Regions from separate parts of the Cellulosimicrobium sp. PMB13 genome, predicted to be linked through region 2. Evidence: predicted binding sites of a transcription regulator. Region 2 holds the regulator's gene; each other region holds the start of a gene.

Region 1 (10,434 bases), 1.3 Mb from region 2:
CCCCGGACCCATGACGCTCGACGGCACGCGCTCGTACATCTTGCGCGCGCCCGGTGCCGACGCGTGCGTCGTCGTGGACCCCGGGCCCGACGACACGACTCACCTCGACGCGCTCGCCGCGGCCGGGCCGGTCGCCCTCGTGCTCGTCACGCACCGCCACGCCGACCACACCGCGGGATCGGCCCGTCTGCACGCCCTCACAGGTGCGCCGGTCCGCGCGGCCGACCCGGCGCACTGCCACGGCGGTCTGCCGCTCGTGGACGGCGAGACCATCGACGTCGCCGGTGTGCGCGTCGCCGTGCTCGCCACGCCGGGCCACACCGCGGACTCCGTCTGCCTGGTCCTGCCCGACGACGGCCCGGTCACCACCGGGCACGACGCACCCGGGGGTGCCACGGTCCTCACGGGCGACACGATCCTCGGGCAGGGCACGACCGTCATCGCCGAGCCGGACGGGTCGCTCGGCCGCTACCTCGCGAGCCTGGACCGCCTGGACGCGCTCGTCGGGGACCGGCGCGTCGTCGGGCTCCCGGGTCACGGCCCGGTGATCGACGACCTCGGTGAGCGGGTGCGCGCGTACCGGGCCCACCGGCTCGAACGGCTCGCGCAGGTGCGGACCGCGCTCGCGGCGCTCAGCCTCACGCCGGGCGACGAGTCCGCTGCGGAGCGCGTGACCGCGCACGTCTACGCCGACGTCGACCCGTCGGTGCTCGGTGCCGCCCGGCAGAGCGTCGTGGCGCAGCTCGCGTTCCTCGCCGAGGCCGACCGGCACGCTCACCCTCCGCGACGCGGTCGGTCGCGAGCGCGGCAGCGCGACGTCTGAGTGTCCGAGGCTCGCGGCACGATGGGCGCATGACGACACCTCGGCTCGGCATCGCCTACGTCCCCACCCATCCCCCGGAGACGCTCCACGCGCTCGCAACCGGCGCGGAGGCCGCAGGCCTCGACGACCTGTGGGTGTGGGAGGACTGCTTCAAGCAGAGCGGCCTCGCGTCTGCGGCCGCGGCGCTCGCGTGGACGGACCGCGTCCGGGTGGGGCTCGGGCTCATGCCGGCACCGCTGCGCAGCACCGCCGTCACGGCGATGGAGATCGCGAACCTCGGACGCATGTTCCCCGGGCGGTTCGTCGCGGGGGTCGGGCACGGCGTCCAGGAGTGGATGGGGCAGGCGGGGGTACGGGTCTCGTCACCCCTGACGCTCCTGCGCGAGCACACCGTGGCGCTGCGCGCCCTGCTCGCGGGCGACGAGGTCACGACGTCGGGCCGGTACGTGACGCTGGACCGCGTGCGACTCGACTGGCCGCCGACCGAGGCGGTCCCGCTGTGGCTCGGCGGGGTCGGTCCACGATCGGTCGCGCTCGCGGGCGAGCTCGGCGACGGTCTGATCCTCGCCAACGCGTTCACGCCGGCGGAGGTTCGCGCGACGGTGGACGCCGTCCGGGCCGCGGCGCACGACGCGGGGCGTCCGGAGCCCGACGTGCACGCGACCCTCATCGCGGCGACGGGCCCGGAGGCGCAGGAGCGCGTCGACCGCGAGGTGCCCACGTGGGGCCGGGAGCCAGGGATCGGCATCGGGGCGGGCGGCGACGCGCGCGTGATCGCCGACGCGGTGCTCGCTCTCGCGGACGCCGGAGCGACGGCCGTCGCGGTCCAACCGACCGCGGACGAACCGGACCTCGACGCGTTCGTCCGGTTCCTCGGCGAGGAGGTCCGGCCGCTCGTCGTCGCGGGCTGAGGAGCGCCGGGCTCAGCGCCCGGCGTGCTCCCGTGCCCGACGACGCTCGCGCACCCCGTGCACGACGGCGGCCGTCGCGCACACGAGCGCCACCAGGGCGACGGCGAGGACGAGCCGCGCGGGGAACGAGGCGTAGAGGTCGGTCACCTCGGCCACCGGGATCCCCCAGTCCGTCGCGAGCTCACGGGCGTCCGTGGCGAGGCCACCGACGCGACCCGGCACGAGCGCGACCGCCCCGAGGACCCAGCCGAGCAGCTCCCCGACGAGCGCGGGCACGGAGTAGGCACCGGAGAGGGCGGAGATCACGCGGCAACCCTATCGGGTCGGCCGGGTACGAACCAGGACAACTCGGGATGCGGGACGGTGCGGTCAGCGCAGCGGCTTGGCGAAGCAGAGCGCGATGCCGTTGTCGCCGCGGTCGAACGGCGGGTACGGCAGGACGGCGCGGAAGCCCAGCGACCGGTAGAGCGTGATCGCGTCAGGCTGCCGGATGCCGGTCTCCAGGAGGAGCGTCGTCGCGCCACGGCGCCGCGCCTCGACCTCGACCGAGGCCATGAGCGTCCGCGCGACACCGGCACCGCGCGCGGTCTCGCGGACGAAGAGCTTCTTCACCTCGAGCGCCGCGCCGTGGGCAGCACTCGCACCCGCCGCGACGTCCCGCAGCGACACGCACCCGAGCGGTTCACCGCCACGCCACGCGACGAACGTCGCCACCGTCTCGGCGCCCAGACGGCCGTCGACCGCCTCGAAGCCGCCTGCCGCCTCGAGGCCGGGGAACAGCTCCGGGTAGAGGACCGCCGACGACGTGTCGTGCATCTCGCGGCGCAGCGCGAAGGCGTCGCGGTCCTCCCACGGCACCGCCCGCACCGCGATCTCCTCGCGCGCACCCGGACCGGCCGCTCTCCGGTCGGAGACCGTGGCCACGCCTCCCGGTCCGACCGACCCCGCGTCGGAGCCGGTCGGACGCCGTCGTGCCGTGGCCCCGTCACCGTTCGCCGCGCGGTCGAGGTCGAGCGCGAAGCACCTCGACAGCGGGTCGCCCGCGTAGTGGCCGTAGGACTCGGTCGGGAGATAGCCGAGATCGAGGTAGAGGTCGATCGACTCCGGCTGCCGCGTGCCCGTCTCCAGGACGAGGCGTCGCAGGCCGGTGGCCGAGGCGTGCTCGTGCACCGCCCGCATGGCGGTCCGGGCGTGCCCGCGCCCGCGGTGCTCGGGCGCGACGAAGAGTCGCTTCACCTCGCCGGTCGACGCCGCGTGGTGGCCGCCGCGACCGTCGGGCGTCCCGGAGACGTCGCGCAGCGCGACGCACGCCACGGGCTCCGCCCCGTCACGCACCACGAGGGCCGCGAGGAGCTCCGTGGCGTCGAACGCGCCGCTGTCGGGCTCGCCGTACCGCTCCGCGAGCTCGGCCTGCTGGCGCGCGAACAGGGCGAGCGCGTCGGCGTCGTCCCCGGCGACCACGGACACGGGGACGCCCGGTGCCGAGGCCGTCCGTGCGCCGTCGGCCCCGTGAGCCGTGACCGTCACGCGTGGACGAGCGTGCTCAGCACCGAGGTGAAGAACCCCAGACCGTCCGTGCCCGCACGCGGGCCTGCCTCCGAGGCCGGGCCGAAGCCGGCCTCGACGGCGTGCTCCGGGTGCGGCATGAGCCCGACGACGTTGCCCGCCGCGTTCGAGATGCCCGCGATGTCGCGGCGCGAGCCGTTCGGGTTCCAGCCGTCGTAGCGGAACACCACGCGGCCCTCTCCCTCGAGCTCGTCGAGCGTGCGGTCGTCGGCGACGAACTGCCCGTCCTGGTTCTTCAGCGGGATCGTGATGCGCTGGCCCGCGGAGTAGTCGCGCGTCCAGGCCGTCTCGGCGTTCTCGACGACGAGGACCTGCTCGCGGCAGAGGAAGTGCAGGTGGTCGTTCTTGATCATCGAGCCCGGCAGCAGGTGGGCCTCGGTGAGGACCTGGAAGCCGTTGCAGATGCCGAGCACGGGCAGCCCGCCCTGCGCGGCGTCGACGAGCGACTCCATGACCGGCGCGAAACGGCTGATAGCACCGGCGCGCAGGTAGTCCCCGTAGGAGAACCCGCCGGGGAGGACGACCGCGTCGACGTCGTGCAGGTCGGCGTCGGCGTGCCACAACGAGACGGCCTCGCCACCGGCGAGGCGGACGGCGCGCGCGGCGTCGCGGTCGTCGAGCGTGCCGGGGAACGTGACGACGCCGATCCTGGCCGTCGCGAGCGACGTGGGCGCGGTCATCAGGCGAGGCCCTGAGAAGCCGCGGCCGTGCCCGCAGTGTCAGACAGGTCGGTCACGGCGTCGGCCACGCGGACGACGTCCTCGATGACCGGGTTGGACAGCACCTTCACGGCGGCCTCCTGCGCGGCGGCGAGGACCTCGGGCGTCACGTCGCCCTCGACCTCGAGCTCGAACCGCTTGCCCTGACGGACCGACGTGAACTGGGTGAAGCCGAGGCGCGGCAGCGCCCCGACGACGGCCTTGCCCTGCGGGTCCAGGATCTCGGGCTTGGGCATGACCTCGACGACGACGCGTCCCACGGGTGCTCCTTGGCGAAGAGTTCGGGAGGGCCGGGGCTCCGGGATCCCGGTCACGGGCGCGTGCTGCACGTGGCGGCACGTCACGGCGTGAGCGAGCGGGAGCCGACGGCGGGATTCCGCGGCCAGTCTACCCGCGCCCCGGTCACGTCACGGCCGTCGTCCACAGCCCGGCGCACGGTGCCTCGCGGCCTGGTCCGCGGGCCCGCGTCACGGCCCGACGGCGCGCGCGGGCTCGACGGGGATGTTGCCGCCGAGCACGTGCTTGCGCCAGGCGCGCTCGACGTTCTTCTCGCGCCAGACCGCGCCGCCGAGGGCGAAGGCGGCCAGGACCACGAGGACGATCCACGGCGAGAACGTCGTGGGGCTCTGCCCGAACAGCCAGCCCTGCAGCGCCGGCACGCCGAACCAGATCACGAGCATGACCACCATGTTGAACGCCTTCGTGCGCCACGAGAACAACGTCCCGTGGATGTCGTCCGCCACCCACCACCAGTAGCGGGCGGGGAGCCGCGCGTCGAACAGGCGGTAGAGCAGCCACCGCCCGAGCGGCGGGTGCTCGCGCCAGCGCAGGCCCCACCCCGCTCGCACCAGCCCCCACGCCTCGCGGGCGCCGATCCCGGTCGCCGTGGACGCGTCCTCGGACCCCGGGGCGAGGTCCAGGAGGACCGCGAGCGCCTCGTCGCCGTGCGCGTCGCGCCAGCGGGGCGGGTAGGCCCGGAGCCAGAACCGCGCGGAGCGCTCGTACCGACCTCCGGCGCCCTCGTCACGACGGGTCTCGTCACCGTCCGCCTGCGCTCCGGGGCGGTCTTCCGGCGTCATGCCGGGCCTCCGGCAGGGCGATACCGTCCGCACCCGGCAGCAGGGAGAGCGAACGTCGCGCGTGCTCGGTGAGCTCGGCGAGGCGCACGGTCTCCGCGCGGACCGCGCGTCGCCCGTCGTCGGTCGCCCGGTAGTAGCGGCGCAGCCGCCCGTCGACGACCTCCTCCCCCACCGCCTCGACGAGACCGGCAGCGACGAGCCGGTCGAGGTTCCCGTAGAGCGTCCCCGCGCCGAGCCGGGTGCGCCCGTCCGAGAGCTCCCGGACGGCCTGGATGACGGCGTACCCGTGACGTCGTTCCGTGGCGAGCGCGAGGAGCACGAGGTACGACTGCTCCGTCATGCGGAACCCGCCGCCACCGACTGTCTTCATGGTCGATATATATCGCGCGACGACCTATCGCGCAACGGCCGCACCGCAGGAATGCGCCGCCCTTGCCCCTCGGGGGGCGTTGTCAGAGGATGCGGCTACTCTCGAACACGTGTTCGAGACGCACGCTCGACCACGCGTGCGGGGGCGGGGTCCTGCCCCTTCCCCGCCCTCGCACGCTCGTCACCCAGCGGACGGAGACCGGTCTTGGCTGCACCACCACTCCCCCCGACCACCGAGCCCGCGACGACAGGCCGCCCGTCGGTCCGCACGGTCGCCGCGGTCCTCGCGCGGGACGTGACGTGCACGTTCCCCGGGTGCGCCGTGCCGGCGTTCCGGTGCGACCTCGACCACGTGGTCGCGCCCCGGCCCGGCGACGACACCGCGCATGCCGCGGACAACCTCGTCGCGCTGTGCCGGCACCACCACGTGGTGCGGGCGCGTGACGGGTGGCGTCCCGCGCTCCTGCGCGACGGCACGGTCCGGTGGACCGCGCCGAGCGGGCACACCTACCTCCGCGCGGGAGCGCGGACCGCGTGAGCGTCGACGCCTCAGGCCAGCGACGAGCCCGTGAGCCGCTCGTAGGCTTCGAGGTACCGGTCCCGCGTGCGTGCCACGACGTCTGCGGCCAGCGGCGGGGGCGGCGCGTCGCCGGACCGGTCCCAGCCCGACGCGGGCGACGCCAGCCAGTCGCGCACGTGCTGCTTGTCGAAGCTGGGCTGCGCATGGCCGGGCTCCCACTGGTCCGCGGGCCAGAACCGCGACGAGTCGGGCGTGAGCACCTCGTCGCCGAGCACGGTCGCGCCCGTGGTCGGGTCGACGCCGAACTCCAGCTTCGTGTCCGCGAGGATCACGCCGCGCTCGCGCGCGATCTCGTCGGCCCGCGCGTACACCGCGAGCGTGAGGTCGCGCAGGCGCGTGGCGTCCTCCAGACCGATCTGCTCGGCCACCACCTCGAAGGACACGTTCTCGTCGTGCTCCCCCACGGCGGCCTTCGTCGCGGGCGTGAAGATCGGCTCCGGCAGGCGCGATCCGTCGACCAGCCCGTCCGGCAGCGGCACACCGCACACCGCCCCGCCGGCGCGGTACTCGATGAGGCCCGAGCCCGTGAGGTACCCGCGTGCGACGCACTCCACCGGGAACATGTCGAGCCGTCGGCAGACCATCGCGCGGCCCGCGACGAGGTCCGGCACGAGGCCGTCACCGGGCTCGGCCGACACCCCGGTCGAGACGACGTGGTTCGGCACCAGGTCGGCGAGCTGCTCGAACCACCACAGGCTGAGCTGCGTGAGCACGACACCCTTGTCCGGGATGCCCGGGGAGAGCACGTGGTCGAACGCGCTGACGCGGTCGCTCGCCACGACGAGCACCACGTCGCCCAGGGGGTGCACTCCGCCGACGGCGGGCAGGTCCGGCTCGTAGAGGTCCCGCACCTTGCCGGAGTACACGTGCCGCCAGCCCGGCAGCTCCAGCGGGGCGGTGTCGAACGCGTCGGCCTCGCCGAGCGAGAGCGCGGGGGTGGTGTCGCGTGCGTCGTTCACGGCCGGACCCCCTCGCCGGCCGCGGCCGTGGCTGCGATGTCGGTGCGGTGGTGGGAGCCGGGGAGCACGATCCGGTCGACCGCGGCATACGCGCGGCGTCTCGCCTCGGCGAGGTCCGCCCCCTGGGCGACCACCGACAGGACGCGGCCACCCGAGGCGACCAGGCCGCCGTCGTCGTCACGAGAGGTCCCGGCGTGCAGCACGTGCACACCCTCGACGTCCTCGGCCGCGTCGATGCCCGTGACCGGGTCGCCGCCCCGGACCGCACCGGGGTAGCCGTGCGCGGCGACGACCACCGTGACCGACGCGTCGTCGGACCACGACAGCCGCGGCTGCTCGGCGAGCCGGCCCTGCGCCGCGGCGAGCATGACCGCTGACAGCGGGCTGAGGAGCCGCGCGAGCACCGACTGCGTCTCCGGGTCGCCGAAGCGTGCGTTGAACTCGACGACGCGCGTCCCGCGGCTCGTCAGTGCGAGGCCGACGTAGAGGACGCCGACGAAGGGCGTCCCGCGCCGTGCCATCTCGTCGATGGTGGGCTGCGCGACCCGCGTGACGACCTCGTCCACGAGGCCTTCCGGCGCCCAGGGCAGCGGGGTGTAGGCACCCATGCCGCCCGTGTTCGGACCGGCGTCGGCGTCGAACGCGCGCTTGAAGTCCTGGGCCGGCTGCAGCGGGACGACGGTCGCGCCGTCGGACAGGCAGAACAGAGAGACCTCCGGACCGTCGAGGTACTCCTCGACGACGACGCGCGGGTCCTCACGCGTCCCGTCCGCCGCGGTGCGCGGCGACGCGAAGCACGCGGCCGCGTGCTCCAGCGCCGCCTGCCGGTCCTCCGTGACGACGACGCCCTTGCCCGCGGCGAGACCGTCGTCCTTGATGACGTACGGGGGGCCGAACGCGTCGACCGCGGCGGCGACCTCGTCGACGTCCGTGCACACGTGGGCGAGCGCCGTCGGGACGGACGCGGCGGCCATGACCTCCTTGGCGAACGCCTTGGAGCCCTCGAGTCGCGCGGCCTCCGCCGACGGGCCGAACACCGGAATGCCGGCGGCGCGCACCGCGTCCCCGACGCCCGCGACGAGCGGCGCCTCCGGGCCGACCACGACGAGGTCGACCCCGAGGCGCATCGCGAGCGCGGCGACCGCGGCGCCGTCGAGCTGGTCGACCGGGTGCAGCGTCGCGAGGTCGGCGATCCCCGGGTTGCCCGGCGCCGCGTGGATCTCGTGCGGTGCGGTGCCGAGGCGGCCGGCCTCGCGCGCGAGGGCGTGGACGATGGCGTGCTCGCGGGCACCGGTCCCGACGACGAGGATCTTCACGGGCGCCGAGTCTACCGAGGTCCCCTGCGCGACCTGTCAGCGTCCCACCGGGCGGAAGACCGGAGGGGCGCTGACAGGTCGGCCGTCAGTGGATGAGGTCGTGCCGCGGGATGATCGCGTCGCGGCTCGGGCCCACGCCGATCGCCGAGATCCGCGTCCCGGACATCTCCTCGAGCGCGAGCACGTAGCGCTGCGCGTTGACCGGCAGGTCCTCGAACGTGCGGGCGCCGGAGATGTCCTCCCACCAGCCGTCGAGCTCCTCGTAGATCGGCGTCGCGTGGTGGAACGCCGTCTGGTCGAGCGGCATCTCGTCGTGGCGCACGCCGTCGACGTCGTACGCGACGCAGACCGGGACCTTCTCGAACCCCGTGAGGATGTCGAGCTTGGTGAGCACCATGTCGGTGATGCCGTTGACGCGCGTCGCGTAGCGGGCGATGACCGAGTCGTACCAGCCGCAGCGCCGGGCGCGCCCGGTCGTCACGCCGTACTCGCCGCCCTGCTTGAGCAGGTACTCGCCGTTCGCGTCGAAGAGCTCGGTGGGGAACGGGCCCTCGCCGACGCGGGTCGTGTACGCCTTGATGACGCCGATGACGGAGCTGATGCGCGTCGGCCCGACGCCCGATCCCGTGAGCGCGCCGCCCGCCGTCGCGTTCGACGACGTGACGAACGGGTAGGTGCCGTGGTCGACGTCGAGCATCGTGGCCTGGCCGCCCTCGAAGAGGACGTTCTTGCCGGCGTCGAGCGCCTGGTTCAGCACGAGCGACGTGTCGGCGACCATCGGCTTGATGCGCTCGGCGTACTGGAGGAGCTCCGCGAGCGTCTCGTCGACCGTGATCGCGCGGCGGTTGTAGACCTTGACCAGCAGGTGGTTCTTCTGGTCGAGAGAGCCCTCGATCTTCTCCGCGAGGATCTTCTCGTCGAACAGGTCCCACATCCGGATGCCGACGCGGTTGATCTTGTCCGCGTACGCCGGGCCGATGCCTCGGCCCGTCGTGCCGATGCGCCGCTTGCCGAGGAAGCGCTCGCTCACCTTGTCGATCGTGCGGTGGTAGCCCGCGATGATCTGCGCCGAGCCCGAGACCAGCAGCTTCGAGACGTCGACGCCGCGCGCGACGAGGTCGTCGAGCTCCTGGAACAGGACCTCGATGTCCACGACGACGCCGTTCGCGATGACGGGCGTCACGCCCGGCGAGAGGATCCCCGAGGGCAGCAGGTGCAGCGCGTACTTCTCGTCGCCGATGACGACGGTGTGGCCGGCGTTGTTGCCGCCGTTGAACTTCACCACGTAGTCGACGCGCGACCCGAGGAGGTCGGTCGCCTTGCCCTTGCCTTCGTCGCCCCACTGGGCACCGACGAGCACCACGCCTGGCATGGATTCCCCACTTTCGACTGCCTGTTCCTCGGGCCGGGTCATGTCGTGCGCGCGTCGATCGCGCGACAGGTGCCGGTCGTGCCCGACGGCGCGGCTCCCGCGGGGCCCGAGGCGTCCCCCGGGCGGCAGTCACCCGGGGACCGCGACGAGTTTACCGGTCGTTGACCTTCGGGGTCGCAGGGCGTCCACGGCGCGCCGCCCGCGGTCTCACGGTCCGCCGAACCCCGGGTTATGCATCGCTGAGAGCCGCGATGGCCGCACAACCCCGGGTTCGGCAGGCTCGGGAGCCGCGCAACCCCGGGTTGGGCACAATGAGCCCATGAGCGACTCCCACCAGAACCTCCTCGACGGACCCGCGCCGGTCCGTCTCCCCGACGACTTCGCCGCCGTGCGCGAGTCCCTCGACGCCGGGGGCGACCCCTACGAGATCGCGGCGCGCGAGCCCGCGTCGTCGCTCGCGTGGGCGTTCCTCGCCGAGGACTACCTCCACGAGAACGGCTCCAAGGGCGCCGTGACGGCGTACGCGTTCGCCCGCACGGGGTACCACCGCGGCCTCGACGCGCTGCGCCGCGCTGGCTGGCGCGGCCAGGGCCCGATCCCCGCCGACCACGTGCCCAACCAGGGCTTCCTGCGCGCGCTGCTCGCGCTCGCCGAGTGCGCCGCCTACATCGGCGAGGTCGACGAGGCCGAGCGCTGCGAGCAGTTCCTGCGCGCGTCGGGCACGTCCGCCGACGAGGTCC
Region 2 (10,434 bases):
GACTTGCGCCGCTGCACGGCGTACCGGACGGAGCGGCCGAGCAGGTCCGGGCCCACCTCGCCCTTGACGAGGTAGTCGTCGGCGCCCGCCGCGACGGCCTGGACTCCCAGGTCGATCCCCGAGTGGCCGGTGAGCACGACGAGGGCGGGCGGACTCGTGCCCGCGCGCAGGCGCTCGACGCCGCCGAGGCCGACGGAGTCCGGCAGACCGAGGTCGAGGAGGACGCAGTCCACAGGTCGTTCCCGGAGCATCTCGAGAGCGAGGTCGAGCGTGGTCGCGCGGTGCAGCTCGACCTTGAGGCTCGCGTCGGAGAGCAGCTCCTCGACGAGAAGGGCGTCGCCGTCGTCGTCCTCCACGAGAAGGATCCGCAGCACGTCGGACGGCGCGAGCACGGACCGGACCGGACCGGCGGCTCCCTGACCGGTGCTGCCCGTCCCGCCGGGACCGGAGGTCCCCGCGACCGGGCCGTGCCGGACCTCGCCGGTCACGACGTCCGCTCCCGACCAGTCGCCATGGCCACCGATCCTAGCGGGCCCGCCGGTCCGGTCCCGGGACGGCGGCCTGGGCGTGCCGTGAAGGGTCATGGGGTGGGCCATAATGGACGGCCGCGTCACGGCAGGTGGCACGCGGACGGACGAGAGGAAGACGTGGGACGTTCGGACGAGCTCCGGCTCGAGCAGGAGGTCGTGGACATCCTCTACGCACGTCTGGACGAGCTGCGTGCCGCGTCCCGTGCGCGCCTCGACGCGGTCCGCCGGTCAGGGCCGTCCGGGTCGCCCCAGAACCGCAGCGAGCGCGACGCGTTCGCGACGCTCTACGAGGACCGGGTGGCGCAGCTCGACGCCGTGGAGGACCGGCTGGCCTTCGGCCGGCTCGACCTGGAGGACTCCACGCGCCGGTACGTGGGCCGCATCGGGCTCACCGACGCCGAGCACACGAGCCTGCTGACGGACTGGCGCGCACCGGCCGCGCAGGCGTTCTACCGCGCGACCGCGGCGCACCCCGACGGCGTCGTGCGCCGACGTCACCTCGTGACCCACCGCCGCGAGGTCACCGGGATCGAGGACGAGCTGCTCGACCTCGACGCGCCCGCCGACGTCGCGGGCTCGACGCTCTCCGGGGAGGGCGCCCTCCTCGCCGCGATGGCAGCGGGCCGCACGGGCCGGATGGGCGACATCGTCGCGACGATCCAGGCCGAGCAGGACGCGATCATCCGCTCCCCGCTCGGCGGGGCGCTCGTCGTCCAGGGCGGACCGGGGACGGGCAAGACCGCGGTCGCGCTCCACCGTGCCGCCTACCTCCTCTACGCGCACCGGCGCGTGCTCGAGCGCTCGGGCGTGCTGCTCGTCGGCCCCAGCCTGTCGTTCCTGCGCTACATCGACCAGGTCCTGCCGTCCCTCGGCGAGACGGGCGTCGTCAGCACGACCATCTCCGACCTCCTTCCCGGCCTCGTCGCGGACGGCGAGGAGGACCCGCGCGTCGCACAGGTCAAGGGGCGGGCCGTCATGGCGACGGCGGTGCGTCGCGCCGTGCGCGCGCGCGAGCGCGTCCCGGCACAGGACGTGCCCGTCCGGCTCGACGGGCACGACCTCGTCATCCGCCGCCGCGACGTGCGCGACGCCATCGCCAAGGCACGACGCACGCACAAGCCGCACAACCTCGCGCGCGTGACGTTCGTCCGCGACATGCTCGGGCGCCTCGTCGACCAGTACGCCGCGCGGCTCGGCGAGCCGCTGGTCGGCGAGGACCGCACGATCGCGCTCGAGGACCTGCGGTCGCACCACGACGTCCGCGTCGCGCTCAACCTCGCCTGGCTGCCCATCACCCCCGAGCGGCTGATCGAGGACCTGTACACCAAGCCGCACCGCCTCGCGGAGGCCGCCCCCGAGCTCTCGCCCGCCGACCGCCGCCTGCTCGGACGGCCCAAGGGCTCGCCGTGGACGGCGGCGGACGTCCCTCTGCTCGACGAGGCGGCCGACCTGCTGGGCGAGGACGACCAGGCCGAGCGCGCCGAGGCGGCGGCGCGGTCCGCGGAGCGCGCGCGCGACCTCGAGTACGCGCGCCAGGTGCTCGAGTCGTCCGGTGCGGGCGGCGGGATCGTCGACGCCGACGTGCTCGCGGAGCGCTTCGCGGCGAGCGGGCCCCGGCTCACCACGGCCGAGCGCGCTGCGCAGGACCGGAGCTGGACGTACGGGCACGTCGTCGTCGACGAGGCGCAGGAGCTCTCGGCGATGGCGTGGCGGATGCTGGTGCGCCGCTGCCCGACGCGGTCGTTCACGATCGTGGGCGACGTGGCGCAGACGTCGTCGCTCGCGGGCGCCCGCTCGTGGGCCGGTGCGCTCGACCCGGTCCTGCGCGACGCCTGGCGTCTCGCCGAGCTGACGGTCAACTACCGCACGCCGGCGGCCGTCGCGGACGCCGCGCGCGAGGCGGCCGTCGCCGCGGGCCTGCCCGTCTCGCCGCTCACGTCGGCGCGCGAGGTCCCCGACGCGCTGCGGTACGTCCCGGTCGCCGACGGCGCGGTGGACGGCTCGGGCGGGGCGGGCGCGCCGGTCCCGGGCGACGCCGTCCTCGACGCGGTGCGCCACGAGGTGGCGTCCGCCCGCGCGGCGTTCGTCGGGAGCGAGGCGGGACGCGTCGCCGTCGTGGCGACGGCACCGGCCCTCCCGGCGGTGCGGGCGGCGCTGGGTCTGGCCGACCCGGGCCGGCGCGCGGACCCCGACGCTCCCGTCGTCGTCCTCGACCCCGTGCAGGTCAAGGGGCTCGAGTTCGACGCGGTCGTCCTCGTCGAGCCGGCCGACGTGGCCGGGGGCGCCTCGGGCGCCTCCGACCTCTACGTCGCGATGACGAGGCCCACGCAGCGTCTCGTGGTGGTGCACGCCCGTCCCCTCCCCGCAGGGCTCGGCTCCCGGTAGACGCCCGTTCACGTCGTCCCGAGGGCCAAGACCCGTTTGGTCCGTACCGCGGACGGGGCGCACCATGGGGGTGTGCTACGCGCCCTCCTCCTCGAAAACCTGCACCCGCTCGCCGCCTCGAACCTCGAGGCCGCGGGGATCGACGTCACCGTCCGCACCGGAGCGCTCGACGAGTCCGAGCTGATCGACGCCCTCCAGGGCGTCCACCTGCTCGGCATCCGGTCCAAGACGAACGTCACCGCGACCGTGCTCGAGAACGCACCGGACCTCGTCGCGCTCGGGGCGTTCTGCATCGGGACCAACCAGATCGACCTGCGGTCGGCCGCGGCCCAGGGCGTGGCAGCCTTCAACGCCCCGTTCCAGAACACGCGCTCCGTGGTCGAGCTCGCGCTCGCCGAGATCATCGCCCTCACGCGCCGCCTCACCGAGCGCGACCGGGCGCTGCACGACGGCGTCTGGGACAAGTCCGCCGAGGGCGCCCACGAGGTCCGCGGGCGCACGCTCGGGATCGTGGGCTACGGCAACATCGGCACGCAGCTCTCGGTCGTCGCGGAGAACCTCGGCATGTCCGTCGTGTTCTACGACACGGCGGAGAAGCTCGCGCTGGGCAACGCCCGCCGCATGGACACGCTCGACGAGCTGCTCGAGACGGCGGACGTCGTGACGCTGCACGTCGACGGCCGTGCCGGGAACGCCGGCATGTTCGGGGCCAAGCAGATCGCCCGCATGCGACCGGGCGCGATCTTCCTCAACCTGTCGCGCGGTTTCGTCGTCGACTACGACGCGCTGCGCGAGGCGATCCTGTCGGGGCACGTCGCGGGAGCAGCTGTCGACGTGTTCCCGGAGGAGCCCAAGCGCAAGGGCGACTCGTTCCACTCGGAGCTCCGCGGCCTGCCGAACGTCATCCTCACCCCGCACATCGGCGGGTCGACCGAGGAGGCGCAGGAGGCGATCGGGCAGTTCGTGTCGTCGAAGCTGCGGGACTACCTCACGACCGGCTCGACGACGCTCAGCGTCAACGTGCCCAACCTCGCGCTCGAGCAGACGACGGGGATCACGCGCATCACGCACCTGCACCGCAACACACCGGGTGTGCTCGCGGCGGTCAACGCCACGCTCGCCGAGCACGGCACCAACATCGAGGGACAGCTCCTCGCGACGCGGGGCGACCTCGGCTACGTCGTCACGGACGTCGGCTCGCGTGTCGAGCCGGCCGTCGTGAGCGCGCTCGCCGACATGGAGCAGACGATCGCCCTGCGCGTCCTGGACTGACCGGGCGCTCGACCACCGGGTGCGAAGGTCCCCGTCACCGGGGACCTTCGTCGTCTGCGCACCGGTGGGGCCGCGGTGCCACGATGGAGCATGACCGGATACACGGACGACGCCGCCGAGGTGCTCGACACCACGACCTGCTGGGCGTTGATCGACGGCACGCACGTCTCCCGGCTCGCCGTGAGCGTCCAGGGCGAGCCCGACATCTACCCCGTGAGCGTGCGCGCGCACGACGGCACGCTCACCTTCCGCACCATCCCGGGGACCAAGCTCGCGACGCTCGTCACGAACGACCGCGTCGCCCTGGAGTGGGACGGGGTCGAGGAGGACTCCGCGTGGAGCGTCGTCGTGCGCGGGACGGCGCGCCGCCTCGACTCGGCGGAGCAGGTCGCGGCAGCGGGCTCGGTGGTCGAGCCGCTCGTGCCCCTCGTGGACGTCCCGACCGAGGAGTGGGTGCGGGTCGACCCGCACGCCGTGAGCGGGCGCCGGTTCCGCCGGGCCGCCGGGACCGGCGGAGGACGCCGGGCACCGGCCACCTGACGCGCGCGCCACCCGACGCGCGCTCCTGACGACCCGCGCGGCACGTCGCCCGTGTCCGGAGACGACGACGGGACCCGGCCGCACTCGGCGGCGCAGGTCCCGTCGGACGGCTCGAGCGGTCAGCCGGACTTGCGGCGGAAGGTGCGCTGCACCGGACCGACGGTCTCCGACCCGTGCACGGAACCGGTGTTCGACTCCCCGTCCGCAGACCGGTGCCGCGCGGCGTTCTTGCGGTCGAGCGCCTCGCGGAACTTCGCCTTGGCCTCGTCGCTGGGTGCCGTCTCGGCTGCTGGGCGCTGCTGGTCGGACGCCATCGCGTTCTCCTCGTCCTCGGGGTCAGGTGGGTTCGGCCGGGATCGCGTCCCGGCCGAGGTCGCATGCTCGCGAGCCCGACGGCGCGGGCTCCCTGCCAGCCTCCCCTACGCCCGGCGCCGGCGCCAGTCCTTTCCCGGCCGCCGCCTCGGGTAGCGTCGTGGACGTGCCCCGTACCGCTCCCGACGACGCCTCTCTCGCCGGCCCCGGCGACCTGCCGCACCGACGGCTCGGCCGCACCGGGCTGACCCTTCCCGCGCTCTCCCTCGGTCTCTGGCAGAACTTCGGCGAGGCCGACGCGTTCGCGACGCAACGAGAGATCGTCCTGCACGCCGTCGACCGGGGCGTGACGCACGTGGACCTCGCGAACAACTACGGCCCACCGGGAGGGGCGGCGGAGTCGTCGCTCGGTCGCCTCCTCGCGCGCGACCTGCGGCCCGTCCGCGACGAGCTCGTCGTGACGACCAAGGCGGGCTACCGCATGGGACCCGGTCCCTACGGGGAGGGTGGTTCGCGCAAGTACCTCTTGTCGTCCCTCGACGCGTCGCTGCGCCGGCTCGGCCTCGACCACGTCGACGTCTTCTACAGCCACCGCTTCGACCCGACCACCCCGCTCCACGAGACCGTCGGCGCGCTCGGGGCCGCGGTGCGCTCGGGGCGCGCCCGCCACGTCGGGATCTCGTCCTACTCCGCCCGGCGCACGCGCGAGGCGCTGCACGTCGCTGCCGAGCTCGGGGTCGAGCTCGTCGTGACCCAGGTCTCGTACTCGATGCTCAACCGGTGGATCGAGGTCCCGGACGCGTCGGGAGAGAGCGTGCTCGACGTCGCGGCGGACGCCGGACTGGGAGTCGTCGCGTTCTCGCCGCTCGCGCAGGGCATGCTCACGGACCGCTACCTGCGCGGGACACCGAGAGGCTCGCGCGCGGCACGCGGCGGACCTCTGCGCGGTGAGTTCCTCTCGGAGGAGAACCTCGAGCACGTGCGACGGCTCGACGCGCTCGCACGCTCGCACGGCCGCTCGCTGGCCGCCACGGCGATCGCCTGGGCGCTGCGCGACGAGCGGGTCACGTCGGTGCTCCTCGGCGCGAGCTCGACGCGCCAGCTCGACGACAACCTCGCCGCGCTCGCCGCGCCGGCCCTCACCGACGAGGAGCTCCGCGCGGTCGAGTCGGTCCCGGCGGACACCGGCATCAACCTCTGGGCGGCCCGCTCCAGCGACCTCTGACTCCCGGCGCGCCCGCGCGCGTGGCCCTGGCGCGTCCGCGCGGGCCGGTCAGCGCGTCGGGGACGTGGCGTCCACGCCGTCGGCCGTCCCGTCGACCTCGCCAGCACCGTCGGCACCGTCGCCGTGCACGGCCGCGTCGCCGGTCAGCCCGGTCAACCGGGCTGCGGTCCGCTCCTCGCGCTCGACGCGCAACGACGTGATGGCGCTCTCGAAGTCCTCGAGGGAGTCGAACGCCTGGTACACGCTCGCGAACCGCAGGTACGCGACCTCGTCGAGCTCGCGGAGCGGGCCGAGGATCGCGAGACCGATCTCGTACGCGTCGAGCTCGGCGCTCCCGCTCGCGCGGATGGTCTCCTCGACGCGCTGGGCGAGGAGCGCGAGGTCGTCCTCGTTGACAGGTCGGCCCTGGCACGCCTTGCGGACGCCGTTGACGATCTTCTCGCGCGAGAAGGGCTCGGTGACGCCCGACCGCTTGACGACGGACAGGCTCGCCGTCTCGATCGTCGTGAACCGGCGGTTGCACTGCGGGCACTGGCGCCGGCGACGGATCGACGCGCCGTCGTCCGACGTCCGCGAGTCGACGACACGCGAGTCCGCGTGGCGGCAGAACGGGCAGTGCATGGCGGCTCTCCTCGGCTGGGTCCCGGCACCCCGCAGGGCGAGGGCGGCGCGACGAACGTATGACGCCGCCCCACGACGGTGCAACACGCCGGGGCCGTACCGACGCAGCGGCCGCGGGAGCGAGCCGGGCCGAGGAACGCAGAACGGGGGCGACCGTTGCCGGTCGCCCCCGTCGGGACGCCCCCGTCCCCATCTCGCGCGCGACTCGCCTCGCGTGCGCCGACGTGCTCACAGGTCGCGGATGACCGCGGACCCGCCTCCTGCCCGGCCCCCCAGCCCGGCGAGTGAGGTGACACTAACTTAGGTCGACCTAAACGTAGAGCGCAACCCCAGGAACGCCACGAGCCGTCCGCGACCAGGTGTCGTAGGTCACAGCAGCGACGCGAGTCACTCGTCGACCGGGAGCACGAGCCGCTGCCCGGCCTGGAGACCCGATGACGACAGGCCGTTCAGCTCGACGATCCGCGCCACGACGTCGCGCAGGTCCTCGCCGGGCGAGGCGAGAGCCGCAGCATGGTCCCAGAGGGTCTCGCCCGCGGCGACGACGTGCACCCGGACCTCCTCGGGCTCCCCCGCCGAGCCCGCGACGGCGCTGCCCACGCGGGCGCCCAGCAGGACCAGGAGCGCCACGGCGACGACGAGGACGATCCGCCCTCGCCGCGTGAGTCGCAGCGGCGCGTCGGCCGAGACCTCCGTCGACGACCGCGCGCCACCCTGGCCGCGCCGCACGGGTCGGTCCTGCCGCTCCGGCTGCTCGGCCAGACCGCCGAGGCCGCCCCACGTCACACTCGTCATCACTACCTCCGTCCCTCGCCGGCGCCGGAGCGCCTTCCCCGGTCGCTCCGACCCGGCGAGGTTGCGTCGTCGACCCGAGAGCGGATCGAACACCTGTGCGTAGAACACCTGTACGAAGGTCTACCACGATCCGCCCACGGAGTCGAGACATGCTCGAACAGATGTTTGATTCACGGTGCTCTCTCCCCTAACCTGGGACCAGGTCGGTTCGCCGGACATGTCCACCGACAGGTCTGGCCCGGAACGCCTCCCGCCAGGGACGACGCACCGGATCAGGTCGACCGGTGCCCCCGGCCGCGCCGGGCGCACCACGACGAGGAGGCGGCGTGCCGTACGGGGAGGACTCCTCCCGGCAGGGCGCCGACCGTGAGGCGACGAGGGCGGAGACCACGATGGCGGGACGAGGCAGGGACACGAGCGGGGGGCTCGCCGAGGTGCGCGAGCTTCCCGACGGCACGGCGGGAAGCGACGGCCTGACGCCACGGCAGCGCCTGGTCCTCGACACGATCCGCTCCTGCGTCGAGCAGCGCGGGTATCCCCCGAGCATGCGGGAGATCGGTGAGGCCGTCGGCCTGACGAGCCCGTCCTCGGTCAAGCACCAGCTCACCACGCTCGAGCGCAAGGGGTACCTGCGCCGGGACCCGAACCGTCCGCGCGCCATCGAGGTCGTGCAGCCGGACGACGGCCGCCGTGCCGCGCCTCTCGTCCGTGTCCCCGACGAGCAGATGCACGACGAGGCCCACCCCGCGCCGTCCTACGTCCCCGTGGTGGGGCGGATCGCCGCGGGCGGCCCGATCCTCGCCGAGCAGGTCGTCGAGGACGTCTTCCCGCTGCCGCGCCAGCTCGTCGGCGACGGCGAGCTCTTCCTCCTGCGGGTGCAGGGCGACTCCATGATCGACGCCGCGATCTGCGACGGCGACTGGGTCGTCGTGCGCCGGCAGAACGTCGCGGAGAACGGCGAGATCGTCGCCGCGATGATCGACGGCGAGGCGACGGTGAAGACCTTCAAGCGGGGCGACGGCCACGTCTGGCTCGTGCCGCACAACGCCGCGTACGAGCCGATCGTCGGCGACGACGCACAGGTGCTCGGGCGCGTCGTGTCCGTGCTCCGCAGCCTCTGACCCGGCGGCACCGGCGGCACCGACCGGCCGTCACCCTGACGCTGCCCTCGCGACGACGGGCCGGTGATCCCCCTCGTGGGGTCACCGGCCCGTCGTCGTGCGGTGCTCCTACAGGCCGAACCGCCGCGCGACCTCGCGCAGCGACGCCGCGGAGCTCTGCAGACCGGCCAGCTCGGCGTCGGAGAGCGGAACCAGGACACGCTCGCTCGCACCCCGGCGGTCGACCAGCGTCGGGAGCGAGAGGCACACGTCCTCGATCCCGTGGTCGCCGTCCAGGAGCGTCGAGACGGGCAGGATCCGGTGCTCGTCGCCGAGGACCGCCTCGATGATGCGCGTCCCCGCGAGCCCGACGGCGTAGTTCGTCGCGCCCTTCCCCTCGATGATCCGGTACGCCGACTGCACCACCTCGCGCGCGATCTCCTCGCGCGCGTCCTCGGAGAGCGACGGGTGTCCCGCGATCCCGGGCCACTCGAGGAGCGGCACGCCGCCGATCGTCGCCGAGCTCCACAGCGGGATCTCGCTGTCGCCGTGCTCCCCGGCGATGTAGGCGTGGACGTTCTGGACCGCGACGCCGCAGTGCTGCGCGACGAGGAACCGCAGGCGCGACGAGTCGAGCACCGTCCCGCTGCCGAACAGGCGCTCGGGCGGCAGCCCGGAGAACTTCAGCGCCGCATAGGTCACGATGTCGACCGGGTTCGTCACCATGACGTAGACGGCGTCCGGGGCGACCTCGACGAGCCCCGGGAGGATCGTGCGCATGAGGCCGATCGTGCCCTCGGCGAGATCGAGCCGCGTCTGGCCCTGCTTCTGCTTCGCCCCCGCGGTCACCACCACGACGTCCGCGCCGGCGCACACCGCGACGTCGTCGGACCCCTCGACCTTCGCCATGGGCATGAACTGGATGCCGTGCTGCAGGTCGAGGACCTCCGCCTCGACCTTGGCCCGGTTGACGTCCAGCATGGCGACGGTCCGCGCCGCCCCACGCATGAGCGCCGCGTACGCGAGCGTCGACCCGACGGCTCCGGCCCCGACGATCGCCAGCTTCGTGGTCCGCGCTCCTGCCCTCGACCCGTGGCCTCCACGGCTCTCCTCAGGGGTGGGCAAGGTGGTGCCGGCGTCGATCATCGTGCCTCCGTCTCGTGGTCTTCGCTCAGCCTAGGGCGGCGAGGCGCCTCAGCGCAGCGGCAGCGACCTCGCGGTCGGTCGTCTGCCAGAAGCCGGGCATCGAGCGCGTGAGGAACGTGCCGTAGCGCGCCGTGACGAGCCGGGGGTCGAGGACCGCGACGACTCCGCGGTCTGTCGTGGAGCGGACGAGACGTCCTGCACCCTGCGCGAGCAGGAGCGCCGCGTGCGTCGCGGACACCTGCATGAAGCCGTTCCCTCCCGCGGCCTCGACGGCACGGGCACGCGCCGACCGCACGGGGTCGTCGGGCCGGGGGAACGGGATGCGGTCGATGAGCACGAGCTGGCACGACGGACCGGGGACGTCCACGCCCTGCCACAGCGACAGCGTCCCGAACAGGCACGTCGCCGGGTCGTCGGCGAACTCGCGCACGAGCGTGGGGAGCTGGTCGTCGCCCTGGCACAGCACGGGGACGTCGAGCCGCTCGCGCATCGCCTCGGCCGCAGCGAC
Region 3 (10,434 bases), 500 kb from region 2:
GGTTCATCGGGGTCAAGCTCGTGCTGGAGGCGCTGCACGAGAACACCGTGCCGTTCATCAACGGCGGCGAGCACCTCGACGGCGTGCCGACGGTCCCGATCTGGCTCTCGCTCGTCGTGATCGTCGGCGCGCTCCTCGTGACCACCGTCGCGAGCCTCCTGCGCACGCGTGCGCAGGGCGCGGTCGCGGCGCGGGACGACGTCACCGACGCGGCGGCGGACGCCTCGGCGGTCGAGAGCGGGTCCGGCGTGGAGGCCGAGCCGGTCGACGCGACCGCCGTCGGGGACGCCCCGGCGCCGCGCGACGCGCCGTAACGCGTCAGGCGCGGTGCGCCCAGTCCCCGATCACGGGCGACCACGGACGCACCGTGCGCTCGGCCACCAGGCCGGCGAGCGCGAACGGGTCGGCGTCGAGGATCTCGGCCACAGCGGCCGGCGACCCGGCGTCGAGCACGAGGAGCGCGCCGGCAACCTCGTCCTGCGTCGCGGGCAGCGGCCCCGACGCGAGGAGCGTCCCCTGCTCGTGCAGCCCGCGGAGGAAGGCCCGGTGCTCGGCCCGGACCGCGTCCAGCTCGGCGGGACGGTCGGGGTAGACGTAGGTCACGACGTGGATCGGCATGGCGCCATTGAAGCAGGGCTCCGCACCGGCGCGGACAGCCGTCCGAGGGACCGCTCGCGACGCCGGCGTTGACGCCGCCGCGCCGCCGCCGCGACGTCGACCGCAATGTCGTGGCGCCGGGAACTCGTCGCTCCTAGTGTCGCGGGGCATGAGCGACCTCACGATCCTCGCCACGTCGGGCGGGTACGCGCCCGGACACCGGACGCGCGTCGCGCTCGGGCCGCTGGTGCACCACGCGGCCGAGCTCGCCGGCGTCGAGGGCACGCCGCGCGTCTGTCACGTCGGGACGGCCGGCGGCGACCAGTCGTGGTTCCACGCCGAGCTCGACGAGGCCGCGCGCGTCGCCGGGGTCCGGATGTCCCACCTCTCCCTGTTCAGCATGCCGAACGTGGACGACGTGGAGGCCTTCCTGCGCGAGCAGGACGTCGTCTGGGTCGGGGGCGGCTCGGTCGTCAACCTCCTCGCGGTCTGGCGGGCGCACGGCCTGCCCGAGATCCTGCGCGCGGTGGGGGAGAGCGGCGTCGTGCTCGCCGGCATCAGCGCCGGGTCGCTGTGCTGGCACGTGGGCGGCACGACCGACTCGTTCGGGCCCGAGCTGCGGCCGGTCACCGACGCCCTCGCGTTCGTGCCGTTCGGCAACGGCGTCCACCACGACGCGGAGCCCGGTCGTCGCCCGCTCCTGCAGCGGCTGGTCGCGCAGGGGACGCTGCCGACGTCGTACGCGACGGACGACGGCGTGGGCCTCGTCTACCGGGACGGGCACCTCGTGGAGGCGGTCACCGAGATCCGTGGCGCCGGGGCGTGGGAGGTACGGCGCGAGGAGGACGCCGACGGCGCGTCGACGGCGGTCGAGGCCCGCCTCGAGCCACGGGTGCTGCGCGGGGCCCGCTGACACGCCCGCACCGACTCACCAGCCGCGGGCGCGCCACGCGGCGAGGTGCGGGCGCTCCGAGCCGAGCGTCGTGTCGGCGCCGTGCCCGGGGTAGACCCACGTGTCGTCGCCGAACCGGTCGAAGACGCGCTCCGTGACGTCACCGAGGAGCTGGGCGAACCGCTCCGGGTCGTGGTCGGTGTTCCCGACACCGCCGGGGAAGAGCGAGTCACCGGTGAACAGGTGCACGCGACCGCCGACGCCCTCGTGCGCGTGCAGGGGCTCGCGGTAGGCGAGCGCCACCGACCCCGGGGTGTGACCACGCAGCGCCACCACCTCGAGGAGCGACCGCCCGACGGCGACCCTGTCCCCGTGGCGCAACCTCCGGTCGGCGGGCACTCCGGTGGCGGCCGTGACCGCGTCGGCGTCGGCGTCCCCGACCGCGAGGGCGGCGTGCGTCGCGGCGACCACGTCTGCCAGCGCCCCGACGTGGTCGTGGTGACGATGGGTCGTGACGACGGTCGTCAGGCGCCCTGCCGGGGCCCCGTCGACCGACGCCTCGGCGAGGAGCGAGAGCAGCCGGCGCGGCTCCGCGGCCGCGTCGACGAGGACCTGGTCGCCGGTGTGCCGGCACGTGAGGAGGTACGCGTCGTTCGCCATCGGCCCGACCGCCGCCTTGCGGATCTCCAGGTCGTCGAGCCGGCGGACGTCCGACGGCCCTCCCACCACGACCTCGCCCGTGTACGTCATGGCCACAGTCTGCCTCGCGCACGGTCGTGGCGGTCCGGCGCGACGGCGCGCTGTCGGTCGTGATGCGCGGGCGAGCGTCGGGTGCGGAACTGCCGCGTCGTCGGGCCGCAGCGCATGGACCTTCGGGGACCGATCGGTGCGGATCCGGAGAAGAGCCGTCGAACATCTGTGCGAGTGTCGGTGGTCGGTCGTACCATTCTTCGGTGAGCAATCGCCTCGTCATCTCCGGTGCCCGCGAGCACAACCTCCGCGACGTCGACCTCGACCTCCCGCGCGACCAGCTCATCGTCTTCACCGGCCTGTCGGGGTCCGGGAAGTCGTCGCTCGCGTTCGACACGATCTTCGCCGAGGGCCAGCGGCGGTACGTCGAGTCCCTGTCCGCGTACGCCCGGCAGTTCCTCGGGCAGATGGACAAGCCGGACGTCGACTTCATCGAAGGGCTGTCGCCCGCGGTCTCGATCGACCAGAAGTCGACCAACCGCAACCCCCGGTCGACGGTGGGCACCATCACCGAGGTCTACGACTACCTGCGCCTGCTCTTCTCGCGCGCGGGCACCCAGCACTGCCCGGTGTGCGGCGAGCGGGTGACCGCCCAGACGCCGCAGCAGATCGTCGACCGCCTGCTCGAGCTGCCCGAGGGCACGCGCTACCAGGTGCTCGCGCCGGTCGTGCGCGGTCGCAAGGGGGAGTACTCCGAGCTCTTCAAGGAGCTGCAGGCCAAGGGCTTCGCCCGCGCGCGCGTCGACGGCGAGGTCCGCACGCTCACCGACCCGCCGGCGCTCGAGAAGAAGCTCAAGCACGACATCGAGGTGGTCGTGGACCGGCTCGTCGCGCGCGACGGCGTGCAGCGCCGGCTCACCGACTCCGTCGAGACGGCGCTCGGCCTCGCGGGCGGGCTCGTCGTCGTCGAGCTGGTGGACGCCGAGGCCGACGACCCCGCTCGCGAGCGCCGCTTCTCGGAGAAGCGCGCGTGCCCCAACGACCACGAGCTCGCTCTCGACGAGGTCGAGCCGCGCACGTTCTCCTTCAACGCGCCCTACGGCGCGTGCCCCGAGTGCACGGGCATCGGCTTCCGCCTCGAGGTGGACCCGGACCTCGTCATCCCGGACGAGGAGAAGTCGCTGGCCGAGGGCGCCGTCGCGCCGTGGGCGCAGGTCTCGTCCGAGTACTTCGAGCGCGTCCTGACGGCGCTCGCCGACGATCTCGGCTTCTCCATGGACACGCCGTGGCGGGCGCTGCCCGAGCGTGCGAAGAAGGCCGTCCTGCACGGGCAGAACCACGAGGTCCACGTCCGGTACAAGAACCGGTGGGGCCGCGAGCGGCAGTACTCGACGGGCTTCGAGGGCGTCATCACGTTCCTCGAGCGTCGTCACTCCGAGACCGAGTCGGACTGGTCGAAGGAGAAGTACGAGGCGTACATGCGCGAGGTGCCGTGCCCCGTGTGCCGCGGCGCGCGCCTCAAGCCCGAGGTGCTCGCGGTCAAGGTCGGCGGGAAGTCGATCTGGGACGTGTGCCGGCTCCCGCTGCGCGAGGCCGCGCAGTTCCTCGGCTCGCTGGAGCTCGGGCAGCGCGAGCGCGCGATCGCCACGGAGGTCCTCAAGGAGATCGACGCCCGCCTCGGCTTCCTGCTCGACGTCGGCCTGGACTACCTCTCGCTCGAGCGCCCGGCGGCGACGCTGTCCGGAGGAGAGGCGCAGCGCATCCGGCTCGCGACGCAGATCGGCTCCGGTCTCGTCGGCGTCCTCTACGTGCTCGACGAACCGAGCATCGGCCTCCACCAGCGCGACAACCGCCGCCTCATCGAGACGCTCACGCGCCTGCGCGACCTCGGGAACACGCTCATCGTCGTCGAGCACGACGAGGACACCATCCGTACGGCGGACTGGATCGTCGACATCGGCCCGGGTGCGGGCGAGCACGGCGGTCGCGTCGTGCACTCAGGCGACTACGCCGGGCTGCTCGAGGCGCCGGAGTCGGTCACGGGCGCCTACCTGTCCGGGCGGCGGAGCATCCCGCTGCCCGCCGAGCGACGGCCGACGGACCCGGACCGGCAGATCACGGTCGTCGGCGCGCGCGAGCACAACCTCACGGGCATCGACGTGAGCTTCCCGCTCGGGACGTTCACGGCCGTGACGGGCGTGTCGGGGTCGGGCAAGTCGACCCTGGTCAACTCGATCCTCTACACGGTGCTCGCGAACGAGCTCAACGGCGCCCGTCAGGTGGCCGGGCGGCACACGCGCGTCACCGGGCTCGACCACCTGGACAAGGTCGTGCACGTCGACCAGGGCCCGATCGGGCGCACGCCGCGTTCGAACCCGGCGACGTACACGGGCGTGTGGGACCACGTCCGCAAGCTCTTCGCCGAGACCACCGAGGCCAAGGTCCGCGGCTACACGCCGGGCCGCTTCTCGTTCAACGTCAAGGGCGGGCGCTGCGAGGCCTGCTCGGGCGACGGCACGCTGAAGATCGAGATGAACTTCCTCCCGGACGTCTACGTCCCGTGCGAGGTGTGCCACGGCGCGCGGTACAACCGCGAGACGCTCGAGGTGCACTTCAAGGGCAAGACGGTCGCGGACGTGCTGGACATGCCGATCGAGGAGGCCGCGGAGTTCTTCGCCGCGGTCCCGGCGATCTCGCGCCACCTCAAGACGCTCGTCGAGGTCGGGCTCGGCTACGTCCGGCTGGGCCAGCCCGCCCCGACGCTCTCGGGCGGTGAGGCGCAGCGCGTGAAGCTCGCGAGCGAGCTGCAGAAGCGCTCGACGGGGCGCACGATCTACGTCCTCGACGAACCCACGACGGGCCTGCACTTCGAGGACATCCGCAAGCTGCTCGGAGTCCTGCAGTCGCTCGTCGACAAGGGCAACTCCGTCCTTGTCATCGAGCACAACCTCGACGTCATCAAGAGCGCCGACTGGGTCGTCGACATGGGGCCCGAGGGCGGCTCGGGCGGCGGGAAGGTCGTCGCGCAGGGCACGCCCGAGCAGGTCGCGCGGGTCGCCGCGAGCCACACCGGGCGGTTCCTCGCGGAGATCCTCGACGAGCACCCCGACGTGCCGGTCGGCGCACCGGCGCAGGACCAGGCCGACCCGACGCCGGCCGCCACCAAGGCCAAGGGCAGGTCCTCGCGGGCCCGCCGGGCGACCGACGAGCCCGGTCCCGGTCGGAGCACCACCCGGCGCAAGGCCTCGGCGGCCTGACGCCCGTCAGGCCACGGCGCGACGTGCCGGTGCCGGCTCGACGAGGACGCGGAAGTTCACCGAGCGCGCGATGAAGCAGTGATCGTGCGCGCGGTGGTGCAGGACGGCGAGAGCCTCGTCGTCGGTGCCCGGGCCGTCGTCGACCACGACGCGCGGGTGCAGCGTCACGTCGGTGAACTGGCCCTCGCCGCCGGACTCGACGCGCATCGTGCCGGTGACGTCGTCGACGTACTCGCGCACGACGACGCCCGCCGCCGCGGCGAGGTGCAGGAACCAGAGCATGTGGCACTGGGACAGGCTGACGACGAACAGCTCCTCGGGGCTGTACCGCGTCGGGTCCCCGCGGAACGCGGGGTCGGCGGACCCGGGCAGGGGCGGGCGCCCGTCGAGGAGCACGTCGTGGTCCCGGTCGTACGAGGTGTAGGAGCTCGTGCCCCTCGTGCCGGCGCCGGTCCAGCGGACCGTCGCGGCGTAGCCGTGCTGTGCGCTCATGGCGTCACCCTAGCGGCCGGTGACAGGGATCACACCCAGCGCACCGGACCGCTCGCTGTCGGTGCGCTGACCTACGCTGGAGACCATGGCTGACCCCGCGACGTACCGCCCTGCGCCGGGGGAGATCCCCACCTCGCCCGGCGTCTACCGGTTCCGGGACGAGCACGGCCGCGTCATCTACGTCGGCAAGGCGAAGAACCTGCGCTCCCGGCTGTCGAGCTACTTCCAGGACGTCGCCAACCTCCACCACCGCACCCAGACCATGGTCACCACGGCGGCGTCCGTCGAATGGACCGTCGTCGGGACCGAGGTCGAGGCTCTCGCGCTCGAGTACACGTGGATCAAGGAGTTCGACCCGCGGTTCAACGTCAAGTACCGCGACGACAAGTCGTACCCGTACCTCGCGGTGACCATGGGGGAGGAGTTCCCCCGGGCCCAGGTCATGCGCGGCGCGAAGCGTCCCGGCACGCGCTACTTCGGCCCGTACGGCCACGCGTGGGCGATCCGCGAGACGCTTGACCTCCTGCTGCGCGTCTTCCCCGTGCGCACCTGCTCGGCGGGGGTCTTCAAGCGCGCCCACCAGACGGGCCGGCCGTGCCTGCTCGGCTACATCGACAAGTGCTCGGCGCCGTGCGTCGGGCGCATCACGCCCGAGGACCACAAGGCGCTCGCGGAGGACTTCTGCGACTTCATGGCGGGGGACACGCAACGCTTCGTCAAGCGCCTCGAGCGCAAGATGCGCGAGGCCGCCGCCGCGATGGAGTACGAGGCCGCGGCGCGCCTGCGCGACGACCTGGGTGCGCTCCAGCGAGCCACGGAGAAGAACGCCGTGGTGCTCGGCGACGCGACGGACGCGGACGTGTTCGCGCTCGCGGGCGACGAGCTCGAGGCCGCGGTCCAGGTGTTCCACGTCCGCGGTGGCCGCATCCGCGGCCAGCGTGGCTGGATCGTGGAGAAGGTCGAGGACGTCACGGACGCCGAGCTCGTCGAGCACCTGCTGCAGCAGGTCTACGGTGCGGCGGAGGAGGCCGCGGCTCTCGACGCGCGCACCGGGGCGGGGGCGCGCGGCGGCGCCCGCGACGTCGTGCCGCGCGAGGTGCTCGTCCCCGTCCTGCCGCCCGACACGGACCAGGTCACCACGTGGCTGACGGGCCTGCGCGGCGCCCGCGTCGACGTGCGCGTCCCGCAGCGCGGGGACAAGAAGGAGCTGGCCGCGACCGTCCGGGCCAACGCCGAGCACGCGCTCGCGCTGCACCGCACGCGCCGCGCGGGCGACCTCACGACCCGCAGCCAGGCGCTGCGCGAGATCCAGGAGGCGCTCGACCTCGACACCGCGCCGCTGCGGATCGAGTGCTACGACGTCTCGCACAACCAGGGCACCTACCAGGTCGCCTCGATGGTCGTGTTCGAGGACGGTCTCGCCCGCAAGAGCGAGTACCGGCACTTCACGATCCGCGGGCCCGAGGGCGACGGCGCACGCGACGACACCGCGGCGATGCACGAGGTCATCTCGCGCCGGTTCAAGAGGTACGTCGCGGACCGGTCGCGTTCGGGCGAGGTGGAGCTGGACCTCGAGGCCGACGACGTCGGCGCCGGTGGCGACGCCGCCGACCGCGAGGCGCAGCGTGCAGCAGCCGTCGCCGGCTACGTCCCGCGCAGCGGCGAGGTCGACCCCGACGCCCCGACGGACCGGCGTGCGCGCTTCGCGTACCCGCCGAACCTCGTCGTGGTCGACGGCGGCCCGCCCCAGGTCGCGGCCGCCGCCCGCGCGCTCGCCGAGCTGGGTGTCGACGACGTCGCGCTGTGCGGCCTGGCGAAGCGCCTCGAGGAGGTCTGGCTCCCGGGCGAGGACTACCCGGTGATCCTCCAGCGCTCGTCCGAAGGCCTCTACCTGCTGCAGCGCGTGCGCGACGAGGCCCACCGGTTCGCGATCAGCCAGCACCGGAAGAAGCGCAGCAAGGGCATGACGGTCTCGGCGCTCGACGAGGTCCCCGGGCTCGGACCGGCGCGCAAGGCGGCGCTGCTCAAGCACTTCGGCTCGGTCAAGCGGCTGCGCGCCGCGAGCGCCGAGGAGATCGCGACGGTCCCCGGGATGGGAGCACGCACGGCGCAGGCCGTCGTCGCCGCGCTCGCGGACGGCCGCACGACCACGGCGCCGGACGCCGGCACGGACACGCCGGACGCCGGGTCCGACGCCCCGGCCACCGGCACCGCCGGCCCGGACACACCGGTCACGGACGCCGCCATCGTCAGCCGGTGACCGGCTGGCATGCTGGGACCATGAGACCGGAACCCTCCCCGACCACGGTCCCGAGCGGCATCCCGGCGATCGAGGCGGCCACGCACGCTCCCGAGCGCCGCGAGCCGGAGGTGCTCATCATCACCGGCATGTCCGGTGCGGGGCGCTCGCGCGCCGCCGCGGTCCTCGAGGACCTCGACTGGTACGTGGTCGACAACCTGCCGCCGCGCATGATCGTGCCGCTCGTCGACCTCATGACGCGGTCCGGCTCGACGCTCGAGCGCATCGGCGCCGTCGTGGACGTGCGCGGACGCGAGTTCTTCACCGACCTGGTCGAGGTCCTCGACCACCTGCGCCAGAACGGCGTCTTCTACCGGATCCTCTTCCTCGACGCCTCGGACGAGGTCCTCGTCCGCAGGTACGAGCAGGTGCGCCGCCCGCACCCGCTGCAGGGGGAGGGGCGCATCCTCGACGGGCTCGGCGAGGAGCGCCGCCTGCTCGCGAGCCTCGAGGAGCGCGCCGACGTCGTCATCGACACGTCCGAGCTCAACGTGCACGACCTCGCGCGCGAGGTGCGCTCTGCCGTGGCCGAGGGCACGCCGGACACCCTGCGGATCAACGTCGTCTCGTTCGGCTTCAAGTACGGGCTGCCGCTCGACGCCGACCACGTGGTCGACGTGCGGTTCCTCGCGAACCCGTACTGGATCACCGAGCTGCGCCACCTCACCGGGCGGGACGTCCCGGTGCGCGACTACGTCCTCGGACGACCGGGTGCGGTCGAGTTCGTCGACCGGTACGTCAGCGCCCTCGAGCCGGTCCTCGCGGGCTACCTCGGCGAGGAGAAGCGGTACGTCACGATCGCCGTCGGGTGCACCGGCGGCAAGCACCGCTCCGTCGCGATCAGCGAGGCGATCGCCGCGCGCCTGCGCGCGCAGGGCCAGCGCGTGACCGTCACGGCACGCGACCTCGGGAAGGAGTGAGCCCGTCGTGGTCACGAGGAGGTCCCCGGCGGTCGTCGCGCTCGGCGGCGGTCACGGGCTGTCCGCGAGCCTGTCGGCGCTGCGGCTCATGTCCGACCGGCTCACGGCCGTCGTCACCGTCGCCGACGACGGCGGGTCGTCCGGGCGCCTGCGCACCGAGCTGGGCGTGCTGCCCCCCGGGGACCTGCGCATGGCGCTCGCGGCGCTGTGCGACGACTCCGAGTGGGGCCGCACGTGGAGCGCGCTCCTGCAGCACCGGTTCACGTCCGAGGGCGACCTCGACAACCACGCGGTGGGGAACCTGCTCATCGTCGCGCTCTGGGAGCTCCTCGACGACCCGGTCGCCGGTCTCGACTGGGTGGGGCGCCTGCTCGGGGCGCGTGGTCGCGTGCTGCCCATGGCGGCCGTGCCGCTGGGGATCGAGGCGGACGTCCGGACGGGGGACGGGCTCGAGACCGTCGTCGGGCAGAGCCGGGTCGCGGTGACCCACGGACGCATCGAGCAGCTGCGCCTCGTGCCGCCCGACCCGCCGGCGTGCCCCGAGGCGGTCGCCGCCGTGCGGGACGCGGACTGGGTCGTCCTCGGGCCGGGGTCGTGGTTCTCGTCGGTCATGCCGCACCTGCTGGTCCCCGAGCTCGCCGCCGCGCTGCACGAGACGAGCGCACGCCGCTGCGTGACGCTCAACCTGTCGAGCGAGGCCGGCGAGACGTACGGGCTCTCGGCGACCGACCACCTGGAGGCGCTGCACAAGCACGCGCCAGGGCTCCTGATCGACGCCGTGGTCGCGGACCCGACCGCGGTCGAGGACACGGAGCAGCTGGCCGAGGCGGCCCAGCGCATGGGGGCACGCCTCCTGCTGCGCCAGGTCGCGCTCGGTGACGGCACGGCGCGCCACGACGCCCTGCGTCTCGCCGCGGCGTACCGCGACGTCTTCGACGACTTCCTCGGCGACGTCGGGACGCGCACGCGCTGACCCGACACCGGCCGCTGCGACATCGGCCCGCGGCCTCCCGGGGCCCGCGGAGCGGGGCCGGGTGCCTCCGGCACCGCCCGCCCGGCCCCCCGATCGATGGCAGGATGTCGCCATGGCGCTCACGGCACAGGTGAAGGACGAGCTGGCACGGGTGCGGGTGGACAAGACCTCCTGCCGCAAGGCCGAGGTCTCGGCGATGCTCCGCTTCTCCGGCGGGCTGCACCTCATCTCCGGCCGCATCGTCATCGAGGCCGAGCTCGACACCGCGATCGCCGCCCGGCGCCTGCGCGAGACCATCGCGGACGTCTACGGCC

The links. The regulator LexA, encoded in region 2, represses DNA repair genes until DNA is damaged. The targets are predictions, from matches to a motif close to TCGAACANNTGTTCGA.
Region 1: a site for LexA is predicted at 5,570-5,585, ahead of V5D56_RS06775 (HNH endonuclease signature motif containing protein). Genes of this name have one in related genera too.
Region 3: a site for LexA is predicted at 2,398-2,413, ahead of uvrA (excinuclease ABC subunit UvrA). Genes of this name have one in related genera too.

The regions. Positions count from the first base shown of each region.
Region 1 is NZ_CP145910.1:1,455,857-1,466,290, reverse strand. It holds gene V5D56_RS06815 (MBL fold metallo-hydrolase) at 1-823, shown strand, start outside; gene V5D56_RS06810 (LLM class flavin-dependent oxidoreductase) at 853-1,734, shown strand; gene V5D56_RS06805 (hypothetical protein) at 1,747-2,040, opposite strand; gene V5D56_RS06800 (GNAT family N-acetyltransferase) at 2,104-3,261, opposite strand; gene purQ (phosphoribosylformylglycinamidine synthase subunit PurQ) at 3,258-3,980, opposite strand; gene purS (phosphoribosylformylglycinamidine synthase subunit PurS) at 3,980-4,279, opposite strand; gene V5D56_RS06785 (hypothetical protein) at 4,487-5,098, opposite strand; gene V5D56_RS06780 (PadR family transcriptional regulator) at 5,058-5,468, opposite strand; gene V5D56_RS06775 (HNH endonuclease signature motif containing protein) at 5,673-6,005, shown strand; gene V5D56_RS06770 (phosphoribosylaminoimidazolesuccinocarboxamide synthase) at 6,017-6,937, opposite strand; gene purD (phosphoribosylamine--glycine ligase) at 7,003-8,322, opposite strand; gene V5D56_RS06760 (adenylosuccinate synthase) at 8,408-9,694, opposite strand; gene V5D56_RS06755 (DUF3151 domain-containing protein) at 10,014-10,434, shown strand, end outside.
Region 2 is NZ_CP145910.1:2,781,158-2,791,591, reverse strand. It holds gene V5D56_RS12515 (PP2C family protein-serine/threonine phosphatase) at 1-488, opposite strand, end outside; gene V5D56_RS12510 (HelD family protein) at 648-2,915, shown strand; gene serA (phosphoglycerate dehydrogenase) at 2,988-4,187, shown strand; gene V5D56_RS12500 (pyridoxamine 5'-phosphate oxidase family protein) at 4,278-4,727, shown strand; gene V5D56_RS12495 (DUF5302 domain-containing protein) at 4,847-5,041, opposite strand; gene V5D56_RS12490 (aldo/keto reductase) at 5,206-6,264, shown strand; gene nrdR (transcriptional regulator NrdR) at 6,313-6,885, opposite strand; gene V5D56_RS12480 (LysM peptidoglycan-binding domain-containing protein) at 7,273-7,680, opposite strand; gene lexA (transcriptional repressor LexA) at 8,073-8,801, shown strand; gene V5D56_RS12470 (L-lactate dehydrogenase) at 8,910-9,926, opposite strand; gene V5D56_RS12465 (ATP-dependent DNA helicase) at 9,952-10,434, opposite strand, start outside.
Region 3 is NZ_CP145910.1:3,276,402-3,286,835, reverse strand. It holds gene V5D56_RS14825 (TerC family protein) at 1-314, shown strand, start outside; gene V5D56_RS14820 (YciI family protein) at 319-618, opposite strand; gene V5D56_RS14815 (Type 1 glutamine amidotransferase-like domain-containing protein) at 767-1,510, shown strand; gene V5D56_RS14810 (MBL fold metallo-hydrolase) at 1,526-2,239, opposite strand; gene uvrA (excinuclease ABC subunit UvrA) at 2,443-5,436, shown strand; gene V5D56_RS14800 (OsmC family protein) at 5,443-5,928, opposite strand; gene uvrC (excinuclease ABC subunit UvrC) at 6,014-8,188, shown strand; gene rapZ (RNase adapter RapZ) at 8,209-9,147, shown strand; gene V5D56_RS14785 (gluconeogenesis factor YvcK family protein) at 9,155-10,120, shown strand; gene whiA (DNA-binding protein WhiA) at 10,233-10,434, shown strand, end outside.